2 regions of the Sulfitobacter sp. 1A12056 genome follow, and region 2 is predicted to be linked to the other one. Evidence: riboswitches for the same ligand, from Rfam matches in the RefSeq annotation. Region 2 holds a riboswitch; the other holds the start of a gene.
The links. Region 2 has a riboswitch for cobalamin ahead of ACGYLD_RS09770 (DUF1636 domain-containing protein). Riboswitches for the same ligand answer to the same signal wherever they lie in the genome.
Positions count from the first base shown of each region.

Region 1 (6,973 bases), on a different contig from region 2:
TCGGAATCTCACGCGGGCTTTCCTCTTCAATCACCTTACGGGCTTTGGCAAGGCCATCGGGACCGGCGAGATCGGCTTTGGACATCAGCACGATATCGGCGCAGGAAATCTGATCTTCGAACACTTCGGAAAGCGGCGTTTCGTGGTCGAGGCTGTCATCGGCCAGACGCTGCGCGTCCACGGCGGCGACATCGGCGGCGAAAGTGCCAGCGGCCACGGCCTCGGCATCGGCCAGCGCGATGACGCCGTCGACGGTGATCTTGGACCGGATCGCGGGCCAGTCGAAGGCTTTAAGCAGCGGTTTCGGCAGGGCCAGCCCAGAGGTTTCGATCAGGATGTGATCGGGGCGCGTCGGCAGAGCCATCAGCGCTTCGATGGTCGGGATAAAGTCATCCGCCACAGTGCAGCAGATGCAGCCATTGGCCAGCTCGACGATATTCTCCGCCGGGCAGTCGTCGATGGCGCAGGATTTCAGGATGTCACCGTCCACACCCACGGTGCCAAACTCATTGACCAGAACGGCAAGGCGACGCCCGCCTGCATTGGTCATCAGGTGGCGGATGAGCGTGGTTTTACCAGCGCCGAGAAAGCCGGTGATGACGGTAACGGGAATTTTGGCGAGATCGCTCATGCGGTAGGCTCCTGCGGCAGGGTCAAAGGGGGGATACGCGCAAGGCTTTGCTTGCGAAAGATGACCGGGCGTTCGCGCCATGGCACCAGCCCGTCTTCGGTGGCGGCATAGGCGGCGGCTCCGGCAAGGATGTCGGCGGCGTCTTCCTTGGTCAAGCGGCCATAGACATAGGACCATTTGCCCGGCGCAGAGAGCGCCACGGCGGCCCCTTGCGAACAGGCGGAAAGACATTGCACCGGCACGATGGTCACGCCCTCTGGCGCGCCTGCGGCGTCAAGGGCGGCATGAAGCTGCGCGCCGGGGCGCGGGGCGTCTTCCTCCAGCACCTCACCGGCGCGGCAGGTCATGCAGACATGTAGGGTTGCGCTCATTGATCTTGTCCCATCGGGTTATGCGTGCCGGGTATGCGCTCCGGCCCGCCATGAAAAGGGGAGGCGGCGCGATTATTCAACCGTCAGCACCTCGCGGGCCGTAATCGGCGCACCGTTCACCGCCAAGGGGCGGTGGTCATTGGCGTTGAGGGTGACCTCCACCGTGACTTCCCCCTTGGGCAGATCGGCCAGATGCAGCCATGGGCCATAAAGCCGCCCGATCTTGGCACCGTTGACATAGACATGGGCATGGCCCTCGCCCGGTTGATTTTCGCCGCTGGCGTTCTGCGGGGCAAAGGCGAAGCCTTCGGTCTCAACGAAAAGGTTATGGCCCGACATCGGGTCGGGGGTCACGCGGATGGCAAGGCTGGGGGCCTCTTCGGCGGCCAGAGCGATGGGCTGGCCATGCATGCGCGCGTGATCGGCGCCACCGTGATCCATGGCCGCATGCCCGCCGCCGCCATGGGCGGCAGGGTCGTCGTGGTCATGGCCGTCGAAGGTCACACCGTTGCTTGCGGCGATGGCAAAACCAATGCCACCGCCAAAGACCAATCCAATGGCGAATAGCGCCAGTGATCTGTCCATCTCGACCTCCCTCAGGCGCTCTGCGCGCCTTCACGTTGCCAAAAGAACCCGGCGAAACTGCCCAGCAGAACCCAGGCTGCAAGGCCGATGCCAAGCGCACGCGCGGCGAAAAGCGCGCCGATCTCGGTCGGCACCGGGCCGCTGAAGCTCTCGGGCTCGGGAGCGCCGATGACATGGGGGGCCATCAGCAGAACCGCCGCCCCGATCCACGCGCCCCACCCCTTGCCAAAGGCCAGCAGCCATAGCGCCACCAGCGCTGCCGCTGCGGTGGCAAACCACCAGATCTGCCGCGCGGTGATGTCTGCGGCAGCGACGCCGGGCACTTCGGGCGCAAGGCTGAACCCCGGCGCGAGGTGGAAGGCCACGAAACCGGCGACACCCCAAAGGATGCCCCAGCGGCCATCAATCACCGCGCCGCGCTCTTCGCCAAGGCTCATCGCGGCCAGAAGGATCAGCGCATAGGCGGTATAGGTCAACATGGTGAAGATCAGGCTCAACCCATCGCGGACGGCATCGAAACCGGGCAAATCGGGATGCGCGCTGACGGGGTCGGCCCCGAAATGCACCAGCGCGCCGGTCTCATAAAGCTCGGCATGAAGCAGCACGGGCTGCACGAAATAGAGTTGCAGCAGGCCGGTCAACAGGCCGGCAGAGGCCCCGGCGAACAGGGCGGAAGTCAGAAAACGTGAAAACATCGCAATGATCCTTGGATGCGAAATAACACCCGGCGCCGCGCCAAAAGCGGGCCGAGCCATCAGCCAGCCTTAGGATGCGCCAAAGCCCTACCCACACGGTGAAGGGCAGACGCAGGCGAAACGGCAAGAGGCGGGCATGGAAAGAAAGCCAGAATCACAGACTGCCGGACTGCGGCATGGCAGCCCGGACCCCAGTGATACCGAACGCGGCGCTTAGTGGCAGGGAAAGCCTGTCGCGTGGCGCACGTCATGGGCGGCATCATGCAGGGCTGCGGCCTGCACATGGCCGGTCAGCGCCATCAGAGCCACACCCAATACGGCGGCAAACAGCGCCGGTACGAGTTTGCTGCGCGTGGCACCGGCGGTCTTAATCATCGTCGTCATCTTCAATCTCCTTACCGTCACACCCGACGGCATCTAGCGTTTCATTTGCCTGGCAGGTCTCCTGGCTCGCGGGTCGTGGCCTTTGCCCGCCTTCCCCGTCCGAAAGGACAAGTGGCACGAGGGGCATTGGCTTTCCGCTTACAGTCGCGGGGGCGGCTTCGGCTTCAGGGTCGGGCGACCCCTTACTGAATTCCCTTTTCGGTCCCACACTCAAAGGCGCTTTTCGGGACACCAAGCGCCCTCAATTACGCATTTTAGGCCCTTCCTGACAAGCCGCATTTATCGAACCTCGCGGAACCGTATGGCGCATACAGCATTTAGTAGATAAATATGGCCCAACCCCCAGTATGCGGGTTGACCCAAAAGCCACGTGCAGGGCACATTGACGGCCAGTTTCGATCAAGGGGCGGGAATTCATGAACGACAACACGGTCTCCGCCGCTCGGCAGACCCTGACCGAAGACGTTCTAGGCAAGGTCGTGCGCTATGCCCGCCTGCCGCTGTGCATCACCGACCCGACCCTGCCGGACAATCCCATCGTCTATGTGAATGACGCTTTCACCGATCTCACCGGCTATGGCTTGGATGAGATCGTGGGCCAGAACTGCCGTTTCCTGCAAGGTCCGGAAACCACGCGCGAAAGCGTCGATGCGGTGCGCGAAATCCTACTAGCGCGCCGGGTCGACACGGTTGAGATCGTGAACTACCGCAAGGATGGCAGCCGCTTCCTGAACGCCCTACAACTGGGGCCGATTAATGACGAAGACGGCAATCTGATCTATTTCTTCGGCTCGCAACTCGACGTTTCCGAACGCCGCCGGGTGGAGCGGGAGCACCGGCAACTGGCCGATGACGAATTGCTGCACCGGCTACGCAATATCGTCAACGTCATGACCGCCATGGTCCGCCTGACCGCTCGTGAGGAGCCGTCCCCGGCGGCCTTTGCCGACAAGGTGATCGAGCGGCTGGCCGCCTTGGGCGCGGCGCATTTCGACACGATTGGCCGTAGCGACCAGCATGAGGTGGATTTCGAGACGCTGATGGGGCCGATCATGCGGGCCTATACCTCGGCCACCGAGGATCAGATCAACCTCACCGGGGCGAATCCGCTGATCTCGCACCGCCTCGTTTCCCCCCTGACGCTGGCCTTGCACGAGCTGGCGACGAATGCGGTGAAACACGGCTCGCTCAGTTCCGATACCGGGCGGGTATCGCTGGATATCACCATCCTTCAGGAGCCTGCGCGCATGCGGTTTGTCTGGCGCGAAACAGGTGGGCCGGAGGTCATCAAATCTCCGCGCAACAGCGGCTCGCGGATCATCCAGTCCTTGACCCGCGCTGTCGGTGGCACCCTGCACTACGATTGGCAGCCCGAAGGGTTGATTGCCACGGCGGAGTTCCCCGTGGCCGCCCTTGGCGAAGGCTGACCGTCAAACGATCACCTGCTGCGCGGCCTGCTCTCCGACCCCGAAAACACGCTTGTAACGCGCGATTTCATCCGCCGGCCCCATCGCCTTGTTCGGGTTGTCCGAGAGTTTGACCGTGGGCCGCCCATTGGCGCTGACCGCTTTGCAGACCAAACTAAAGGGCGCCAGCGCATCATTCGGCACCAGCCCGCGGAAGTCATTGGTCAGCAACGTCCCCCAACCGAAAGAGACCTTGGCCTTGCCCGCAAACTGCGCGTGCAGCTCCTTGATCTTGTCCACATCCAGCCCATCGCTGAAGATCACCCGCTTGGTCGTCGGGTCCTCGCCGCGGGCGCGCCACCAGTCAATGGCCGTCTGCGCCGCCGTGGCCGGATCGCCGCTGTCGACGCGGATGCCGGTCCAGCCCGCCAGCCAATCCGGCGCGTGATCGAGAAACCCCTTGGTGCCGTAGGTATCGGGCAGGATGATCCGCAGATTGCCCTCATGCTCATCATGCCAATCCGACAGCACGTCATAGGGCGCGCGGGCAAGGGCGGCGTCATCCTCGGCCAAAGCGGCATAGACCATGGGCAATTCATGGGCATTGGTGCCAATCGCCTCAAGCTCGCGCATCATGGCGATGCGACAGTTGGAGGTGCCGGTAAAGGCATCGCCCAGCCCCTCATGCATCGCCTGCACGCACCAATCCTGCCAAAGGTAGGAATGCCGCCGCCGGGTGCCAAAATCCGCGATTGAAAGGTTGTCGACCTCGCGCAGTGCTTCGATCTTTTCCCAAACGCGGGTCATGGCGCGAGCGTAAAGCACCTGAAGCTCGAACTTGCCCATCGGGTCGAGCGCGGCGCGGCTGCGCAGCTCCATCAACACCGCCAGCGCGGGAATCTCCCACAGCATGACCTCGTGCCATTTGCCCTCAAAGGTCAGTTCATATTGGTCGCCCTTCCGCTCCAGATGATAGGGCGGCAGGCGCATGCCTTCGAACCACTCCATGAAATCGGGGCGGAACATCTGGCGCTTTCCGTAGAAGGTATTCCCGCGCAGCCATGTGCTCTCCCCCCGGCTGAGGCTGAGCGAGCGGATGTGGTCAAGCTGCTCGCGTAACTCCCCCTCGTCGATCAGATTGGCCAGCGGGATATGGGTGGAGCGGTTGATCAGGCTAAAGGTGACCTGCGTGTCTGGCTTGTTGCGAAACACCGACTGACACATCAAGAGCTTGTAGAAATCCGTGTCGATCAGCGACCGCACGATGGGGTCGATCTTCCACTTGTGGTTATAGACGCGGGTGGCGATGTCGACCATGGGAGGTTCCTTATTGCATGCCCCTTCATGCCAAGGGGTCGGGCAGATGGGCAAGGGGAAAGCGGGGAATCAGGCCAGCGTCACCCCCGCCGCGCGCATGCCTTCGCGGGCTTTGGCAAGCGATCCGTCCAGATCAATCGCGCGGCACAGGTCTTCGCGCACATCGACCTTGAACCCAAGTTTTGCCGCGTCCACAGCCGAGAAGTTTACGCAGAAATCCAGCGCCAGCCCCACCATGGTCAGCCGCTCGATCCCGCGCGTGCGCAAATAGCCTTCGAGCCCCGTGGGCGTACGGTGGTCATTCTCGAAAAACGCCGAATAGCTGTCGATGTCGGGGTTGTAGCCCTTGCGGATGATCAGATCGGCGCGGTCGGTTTGCAACTCGGGGTGGAACTGCGCGCCAATGCTGCCCTGGATGCAGTGATCGGGCCAAAGCACCTGCGGGCCGTAGGGCATGGTGATGACCTCGTAAGGCCCGTTGTTCTTATGCGATGAGGCAAAAGACGAATGCGCCGCCGGGTGCCAGTCCTGCGTCAGCACCACGGCGTCGAACTCGGGCATCAGCGCGTTGATGCCGCGCAGAATCTCATCGCCCTGCGGCACTTCCAGCGCGCCGCCGGGGCAGAAATCATTTTGAACGTCGATCACGATCAGGGCATGGGTCATGGGCATTCTCCTTACCAAAAGGGGTAGGGCTGCGGATGGGGTAGGTCAATGGCACGCGCCGGATTGAGCTTTGCCGCCGAAGCGCTTATTTGACGCTCATGTATACCATCGCCGCCCTATATCACTTCACCCGCTTCGACGATCCCGCCGCGCTCAAACCCGCGCTTTTGGCGCTTTGCGAGGCGCAATCGGTCATGGGCACGCTGCTGCTGGCCCCCGAAGGGGTGAACGGCACCATCGCCGGGCCGCGCGCCGGGATCGACGCGGTGATCGCCCATCTGCGCGCCCTGCCCGGCTGCGCGGATCTGGAGTGGAAAGAGGCCCCCAGCGACAAGCCGCCCTTCGGCAAGATGAAGGTGCGCATCAAGCGCGAGATCGTGACGATGGGCCAGCCCGATGTCGATCCCCGCGCCAAGGTGGGCCATTACGTCGACCCCAAAGACTGGAACGAATTAATCCGCTCCCCCGATGTGGCGGTGATCGACACGCGCAACAGCTACGAAGTGGCTATTGGCACCTTCGAAGGCGCGGTCGACCCCGAGACCGAGAGCTTTGGTGAATTCCCCGCGTGGTGGGAGGCGAACAAAGACCGCTTCCACAACAAGAAGATCGCGATGTTCTGCACCGGCGGCATCCGTTGCGAGAAATCGACCAACTATCTGATCGGTCAGGGGGTCGAGGATGTCTTCCACCTCAAAGGCGGCATCCTAAAATACCTTGAAGAGGTGCCTGAGCAGGAAAGCACATGGGAAGGCGACTGTTTCGTCTTCGATAACCGCGTCAGCGTCGGCCATGGGCTGCGCGAGGGGCCGCATATGCTTTGCCACGGCTGCCGCCGCCCGATCCTGCCCGAGGATACGCAGCACCCCGCCTATGAGGCCGGGGTGTCCTGTCATCAATGTGTGGATGAGACCTCGG
Region 1 is NZ_JBIFFY010000002.1:217,514-224,486, forward strand. It holds gene cobW (cobalamin biosynthesis protein CobW) at 1-631, opposite strand, end outside; gene ACGYLD_RS05420 (DUF1636 domain-containing protein) at 628-1,002, opposite strand; gene ACGYLD_RS05425 (hypothetical protein) at 1,075-1,587, opposite strand; gene ACGYLD_RS05430 (CbtA family protein) at 1,599-2,282, opposite strand; gene ACGYLD_RS05435 (CbtB-domain containing protein) at 2,496-2,666, opposite strand; cobalamin riboswitch at 2,700-2,917, opposite strand; gene ACGYLD_RS05440 (PAS domain-containing protein) at 3,083-4,093, shown strand; gene pncB (nicotinate phosphoribosyltransferase) at 4,097-5,389, opposite strand; gene pncA (bifunctional nicotinamidase/pyrazinamidase) at 5,459-6,055, opposite strand; gene ACGYLD_RS05455 (rhodanese-related sulfurtransferase) at 6,154-6,973, shown strand, end outside.
Region 1: linked by a shared signal. The riboswitch ahead of ACGYLD_RS05435 (CbtB-domain containing protein) and the one ahead of ACGYLD_RS09770 (DUF1636 domain-containing protein) in region 2 are both predicted to bind cobalamin.

Region 2 (6,973 bases):
GGCGGTAGTCGCCGCCGACCATTAGGCGCACGATGTGGGGGATCATCAGGCCGACGAAGCCGATCACCCCTGAGAAAGCGACCATGACCCCCGTGATCAGGGCGCCGATGACGAAGATTGTGAGCCGGAAACGCGCCACGGGGATGCCGAGGGTGGTGGCGGTTTCATCGCCGACGGTCATGGCGTTCAGGTGGCCGGACCTGAGCCAGAGGTAGGCGCCGCAGCCCAGCAGGATCACGGCGGGGTAGATGAGTTTGTCCCATCCTGCCAAGCCGAGGCCGCCGAGCATCCAGAACACGACCGTATGTGTGGCCCGTGGATCGCCGAGAAAAATCAGCACATTGGCAGCGGACATGACGATGAAGGACACGGCGACGCCAGCCAAGACCAGCCGGTCGGCGCTGGTGGCGGCCGCGAATTGCGTGACGGCAAGAACGATCAATATCGCCCCGAGCGAGCCGAGGAAGGCGAGCAGGGGGACGGTCAGCCCTCCGAGGAACAGCCCCGTGTGCAGCAGGGCCAGAATGGCGCCAAATGCGCCGCCTGCCGAGATGCCCAGCAGATGCGGGTCTGCTAGCGGATTGCGGGTGACGGCCTGAAGGCTCGCGCCGACGATCGCCAATCCCGCCCCGACCAAACAGGCAAGGATGGCTCTCGGCAGGCGGATGCTCCAGACGATTGCCTCCCGCCCGGCGGACCAGTCCACGGCCACGGCGCCGGGGGCGGCCTTGTTGGCCAAGATGCCCCAGACGGTTTCGACGGGGACCACGACGGCCCCCACGCTCACCGCAATCGACAGCGATGCCAGCAGGATCGCCATGCCGAACAGGCAAGTGATCCACACCCCCCGCGTGGGTTTCCGAGGCGCTATCGATCGCGGTTTAAACGTCATGAATGCTCACTGCCCCCGAAACGCGGTGGCGAGGGTTTTGACCGCTTCGATGTTGCGCGGGCCGGGCGTGGCCTCGACATATTCCAGCACGACGAAACGGTCGTTGCGCACGGCATCGATGTCGGCGAAGGCGGGGTTCTCCATCATGAAGGCGCGCTTTTGATCGGCGGTGACTTCGCCGTAATTGACGATCACGATGACTTCTGGATCGCGCGCGACCACGGCCTCCCAACCGACGGTGGCCCAGCTTTTCTCAAGGTCGTTCATGATGTTCGTGCCGCCTGCGGCCTCGATCAAGGCGTTCGGCATGGCATAGGCCCCGGCGGTGAAGGGCACAACTTCGCCGCTGTCATAGACAAAGACCCGGGGGGCGGTCTCAATCGGGGGCAGCGCCGCTAGGAATGCGTCGAGTTCGGCTTGGTAGCCTTCGATCAAGCTTTCCGCGCGATCCGAGACGTCGAAGATCGTGCCGAGATTGCGCAGATCGTTATACATATCCTCCATCGAGGATGGGGCTTTTTGACCGATATGGATGCAGCTTTCGGTGAGTTCATAGACTTGAATGCCGAAGGGGGCGAGCGTTTCCGGCGTCACCTCGCCGACAGTTCCGGCAGCGCCGCGACACCTGCGGTCATCTCTTGGTCCAGTTTGTTCCAGCCCGAGATGCCGGTATAGCCCACCATGCGGTCTGCGAGGCCGAGCACCAGCATCATCTCAAGCAGGTTCACGTCATTGGCGACCGCGGCTTGGGGCGGGTGATCGAAGGTGACTTCGCGGTCGCAGCTTTGAACGGTGGTCTGGGCAATAGCCGATCCGGCGATCATCAGGGCGGCGAGGGTGGTGAGAGTAAGTTTCATAAGAGTTTTCCGTTTCAATCTGGAAGGGCAAAAGAGAAATGCGCCGCGCCGCTGGGGGTGAGCCGCTCGCGCTGCGCGTCGACGCGAAATGTTTTTGAGACGAGATCATCGGTCAGAACCGTATTTGGCGGGCCGAAGCCCTGCGGATAGCCTTCTTTCAGCACCAGCACCTCGTCACAGATGCCATCGGCCATATTGAGATCATGAAGCGAGACGACGATGGTCATGTTCAATCCGCGGATCAGTGACACGATTTCAAGTTGGTGGCGTATATCGAGGTGGTTGGTCGGCTCGTCCAGAACCAAGACCTGCGGCTCCTGTGCCAAAGCGCGGGCGACCATGACGCGCTGCCTTTCCCCGCCCGAAAGGGTGCCGACATCGCGGTGGGCGAGGGGGCGCAGGCTGAGCCGGTCCAAGACGCGGTCGATGATCTCCTCGTCTTTCCGGCTTGATGTCGAAAACGCCGCGCGATGAGGCGTGCGGCCAAGGCGGACGATCTCCAAGACCGTCAGCCCAAAGGACGACGTCTGTTCTTGCAAGACGGCGGCGATGCGCCGCGCGGCGGCACGGGCGGAGAGGGACCAGATATTATGCCCGCCCACATGGATTGACCCCGTTTGGGGCGGTTGAAAACGGTAGAGCAGGCGCAAGAGGGTGGATTTGCCCGCGCCATTCGGCCCCAACACACCCAGAACGCCACCCGCTGCGACGTTAAAGGACGTCGGGTGTAGAACCGGCTGGCCCGATTTTCCCGGCGCCCAGCTTACATCCTTTACCGCAAGATCGGCGGCCCTCATGAGACGCGCAGGTGGCTGGGTTTCAGCTCGATCATCGCCGCGGGCACCCGCGCAAGGGTGGATTTGCGCAGTTTGCCGGGGCGGTCCAGCGAAGAGCACCAGCCGTCATTCAGTGTGGCATAGTGCTGGGCGAAGGCCACAAGGTCGTCGATGTCTTCGTCAGGGTCGATATCACCAAAGAGGTAGGTCGCCTTTGCGCTGGCATGATAGGCCACCGTGCAGGGGCGTTCGCAGCCCGCCATACAGGCCACGCCCGCGACCTCGAAATCCTCAGGGATCGCCGCGCCGGCTGCCGCGATTGCGGCGCTCAGCCTCTGGATTAGGTCAAAGCCCGGGCGGCAATCCGTGCCTTTGTGTTTGCATGACGTGCAAACCGTAATCCTGTGGTTTTGATGCGTATCCATGTCGACCTCCGCGAACGCGCGGGGGATCGAGCAGCCATGTTCTACAGCAGGGGAGTTTCCCTGTCGCCATCATGTTCTCCTAACCAGACACCCCGTCTGGGTTGAGTTGCAATTACGACCCTCTCGGTGCCGGTGATGGCAGGTCTCCTGACTCGCGGATCGACGCTCGCCCGAACCTTCCCAAGCCTAAAGCTCAGTGGTTTTGCCGGGGTCGCTCACCGCTCACAGTTGCGGGGGCAGTTACGGTTTCGGCGCGCGCTGCTTGCCTTACCGTATTCCCTTTTCATCCCAGACGCCGCTGCGGCGGCTGGAAACCATCGCCATGATCTGTGGCCCAAGAGCCATGCCGGGTCAAGCTGCTATCCCGCCTGTCGCTCAGGCCCATCGCGCCGGGCGCGCAGCATATCGAGGCTGCGGTTCAGTTCGGGGTTGGTCATGTCGCGGGCGATGACGACGATGCGGGACTGCTGGTCGTCCTTTGGCCAGTCGCGCAGGGGGACGGGCGGATCGAAAAGATGCTGCACCCCGTGAAAGACAAAGGGGGTGGGGACGTCTTCCAGATGCACGATGCCTTTGACCCGCAAAAGATCGGACCCGCGCAGCCTGACCAGCGTGTCGAGCCAAAGGTCGAAAGCCTCGGCCGGGATCGGTGCGTCTAGCACGATAGAGGCCGACCCGATCCGCGCATCATGTTGGTGGGTTTGCATCATAGGCGCGGATGCCGAGGGCGCGGCGAAGCCCGAGAGGTTGTCAAGCGGATCGGACTTCTCGACGGGCGTGAGCCATTCCATAACGTTGCTCGCATCAACCGCCCGCCGCATACCGCTGAGCCCCCAGAGCGATGCAACCGGGATAAGCCCGCGTTCGGCCTTGATGATGCGCCGTTTGATTGAGGTCGCGCAGCCTGCCTTCAAAGGCGGCGAGCGCTTGCTGGGTCACCAAGTCGGATTTGCTGAGCACCAGCAGGTCGGCCATCGCCACCTGCGAGACGGCTTCGAACTGCTGATCCAGCGTGTCCGGCCCATTCGCGGCATCGACGATCGTCACCACCCCGTCCACGCGGAATTTGCGGGCCAGATAGGGATCGGCTAAAAAGGTCTGGAGAATGGGGCCGGGATCGGCCAGCCCCGTCGTCTCGATCACGACGCGGTCGAATTGCACGCGCCATGTCTGCCTGCGGCGCTTGAGGTCTTGCAGCGTCCGCGACAGATTCCCCCTGATCGAGCAGCACAGACAGCCCGATTGCATGAGAATGACCTCTTCGTCGGCGGTTTCGATCAGGTCGTGGTCAAGCCCGGCCTCACCGAACTCATTCACGACGACTGCGATTTTGGGGGCCTCTTCGCTTGCGACGATGTGATTGAGCAGCGTGGTTTTCCCCGCGCCGAGGAAGCCGGTCAGCAGGGTGACGGGGATACGTTTGTCGGTGGCGGGCATGGTTTGCGGGCTCTGCTATGGATAATATTGGTAACGTTATAACATCACAATATGTGGTGCAACCCGTAGGCCGATGCCCCGCGCGTGCCAAATCCATGCGCTCAGCGCCCAAATTTTGGCAGGTCCACCTCAAACCGCCCAATCGAAGGGCGTTATTGCTGCGCCGCAGAAAGCGACCTCGGGTTAGGGCTTGTTGCAACGCGCCCTGAAATTGAGGCTGCAGGGGCCTCGCTATGGGGCGGCGCCAAGGGAGTTGTCCGGCAAGGGGGGCATCCGCGCGCGATAACAATAAACGCTGTGTGGAAGAGGCATCATCGCGTCTTTGCTCCTCCGCACACCAAACGGGGATACCGTCATGAAATTTTCCACCAAACGCACAGTCACGGCGACCGCTGCCCTTCTGCTCGCAGGATCAGCCGCCGCTGCGGCCTGCGACGATCCGATCAAGGTTGGCGTGCTGCACTCCCTCTCGGGGACGATGGCCATTTCCGAGACGACGTTGAAAGACACGATGGAGCTTCTGATCGCGCAGCAGAACGCCGCGGGCGGCTTGCTGGGATGTGAGATCGAAGCGGTCGTCGTTGACCCGGCTTCCGACTGGCCCCTGTTCGCGGAAAAGGCGCGTGAGCTTCTCACCGTCTCCGAAGTGGATGTCATCTTTGGCTCTTGGACCTCGGTCTCGCGCAAATCCGCGCTGCCCGTTCTGGAAGAGCTGAACGGCCTGATGTTCTACCCCGTCCAATATGAGGGCGAGGAAAGCTCGCGCAACGTGTTCTACACTGGTGCGGCCCCGAACCAGCAGGCGATTCCGGCCACCGACTATTTCCTTGAGGAACTGGGCGTCGAGAAATTCGCGCTGCTGGGCACTGACTATGTCTATCCCAGAACCACCAACAACATTCTTGAGCAATATCTGCTGGATAAGGGCATCCCCGAAGAGAACATCTTCGTCAACTACACGCCTTTCGGCCATTCTGACTGGTCCACGATCGTGTCGGATGTGGTCGAACTGGGCGCGGATGGCACGCAGGTGGGCGTGATCTCAACCATCAATGGCGATGCGAATATCGGCTTTTACAAAGAACTGGCGGCTGCCGGTATCTCTGCCGATGACATTCCGGTCGTCGCCTTCTCGGTCGGGGAGGAAGAGCTTTCGGGCCTCGATACCGCTGACCTCGTGGGGCACCTCGCGGCGTGGAACTACTTCCAATCGGCTGAATCCGAGCAGAATGACGAATGGGTCGCTGCGTGGAAAGAGGCGATGGGCGAAGACCGGGTGACCAATGACCCGATGGAGGCGCATTACATCGGTTTCAACATGTGGGTGAACGCGGTCACTGAAGCAGGCACCACGGATGTGGATGCGGTGCGTGCGGCGATGTATGGGCAGGAATTCCCGAACCTCACCGGCGGGACGGCTGTCATGCTGCCCAATCACCACCTCGCCAAGCCTGTGTTGATCGGTGAAATCACCGAAGACGGCCAATTCGACATCATCAGCCAGACCGAAGAAGTGCCGGGCGATGCATGGACGGATTTCCTGCCTGAATCGGCGGTTCTGGTCTCCGACTGGAAAGACCTCGAATGCGGCATGTACAACAAAGAGACCGAGACCTGCGTTCAGTTGACTTCAAACTACTGACCCCAAGAGCCGGGCGCGTCCTCAGCCGTGCCCGGCATCCGTTTTGACCACTCCCTCTTCGAAAGCCCCATACCTCATGGTTCGAATGCTGCTCAGCCTGATGTGCTTGCTGGCCTCTGTCGGTTTTGCATCCGCTCAGGACCTCCAGTCCCTTTTGCAGACCCACGAAGCGGAGGTGGTCAAACCCTCGCGTAAATCGGTCGGTGTCCTATTGGACGATCTGGTGGCCTCGGACTTGCCGCAGGTGCCAGTCTTTCTGGAGCAATGGGCCGAGCGGAACGTTTGGCAAGACGATGCTTCGGGCCTGTTCTACTTTGGGGCCGAGGCGGCTGATACACTCGCGCTGCGGGATATCGATACGGGCGAAGAGGCCACTGCGCCCTCGGATGGGTTCAGCCAATTGCGCCCCAATGGTGGCGTGCGGCGGGTCATTGGCACGGCCTTGGTGCAGTTTCAACTGTCCGATCCCGATCCTGCGCGCCGCCGCGCCGCGCTTGAAAGCATCGCGCGTCGCAGCGATGCCAGCCAGCTTGGCCCGCTCCTGGCCTCCCTCGACGGGGAGGATGACCCCGCCCTGCGCGCGCGCAAGGCGCAATTGGCCAATTTCCTGACCGCGCGTTTTGGGCAGGCGGCTGATGAGCGCATCCGCGCGATTGAAAGCCTTTCCTCTGACACCTCCCTCGAAGCGCGGGCGGTGCTGAGCCAGATCCTCTCGGCCAAGACCGGCGTGGCCGAACAGCAGCCCGAGGGGAACATCGCCCGCATTCTTGATCCCACGGCAGCACCCTCGGCAAGTTATGAGACGCTGGTGGAGGCGGGCCTCGCCCCCGCAATCGTGCCACAAGGCGAGATACGCGCGGCGCTGGAGGCCAATATCGTCGATGGCCGGGTGGGCGGCGTCCCTCTGGCGCAATTGGATGACCCGGCGCGGCGTGTGGATGCCT
Region 2 is NZ_JBIFFY010000004.1:267-7,239, forward strand. It holds gene ACGYLD_RS09755 (iron ABC transporter permease) at 1-820, opposite strand, end outside; partial or broken gene ACGYLD_RS09760 (ABC transporter substrate-binding protein) at 899-1,749, opposite strand; gene ACGYLD_RS09765 (ABC transporter ATP-binding protein) at 1,764-2,546, opposite strand; gene ACGYLD_RS09770 (DUF1636 domain-containing protein) at 2,543-2,950, opposite strand; cobalamin riboswitch at 3,070-3,284, opposite strand; gene ACGYLD_RS09775 (GTP-binding protein) at 3,310-3,741, opposite strand; gene ACGYLD_RS09780 (CobW family GTP-binding protein) at 3,755-4,387, opposite strand; gene urtA (urea ABC transporter substrate-binding protein) at 4,743-6,029, shown strand; gene urtB (urea ABC transporter permease subunit UrtB) at 6,106-6,973, shown strand, end outside.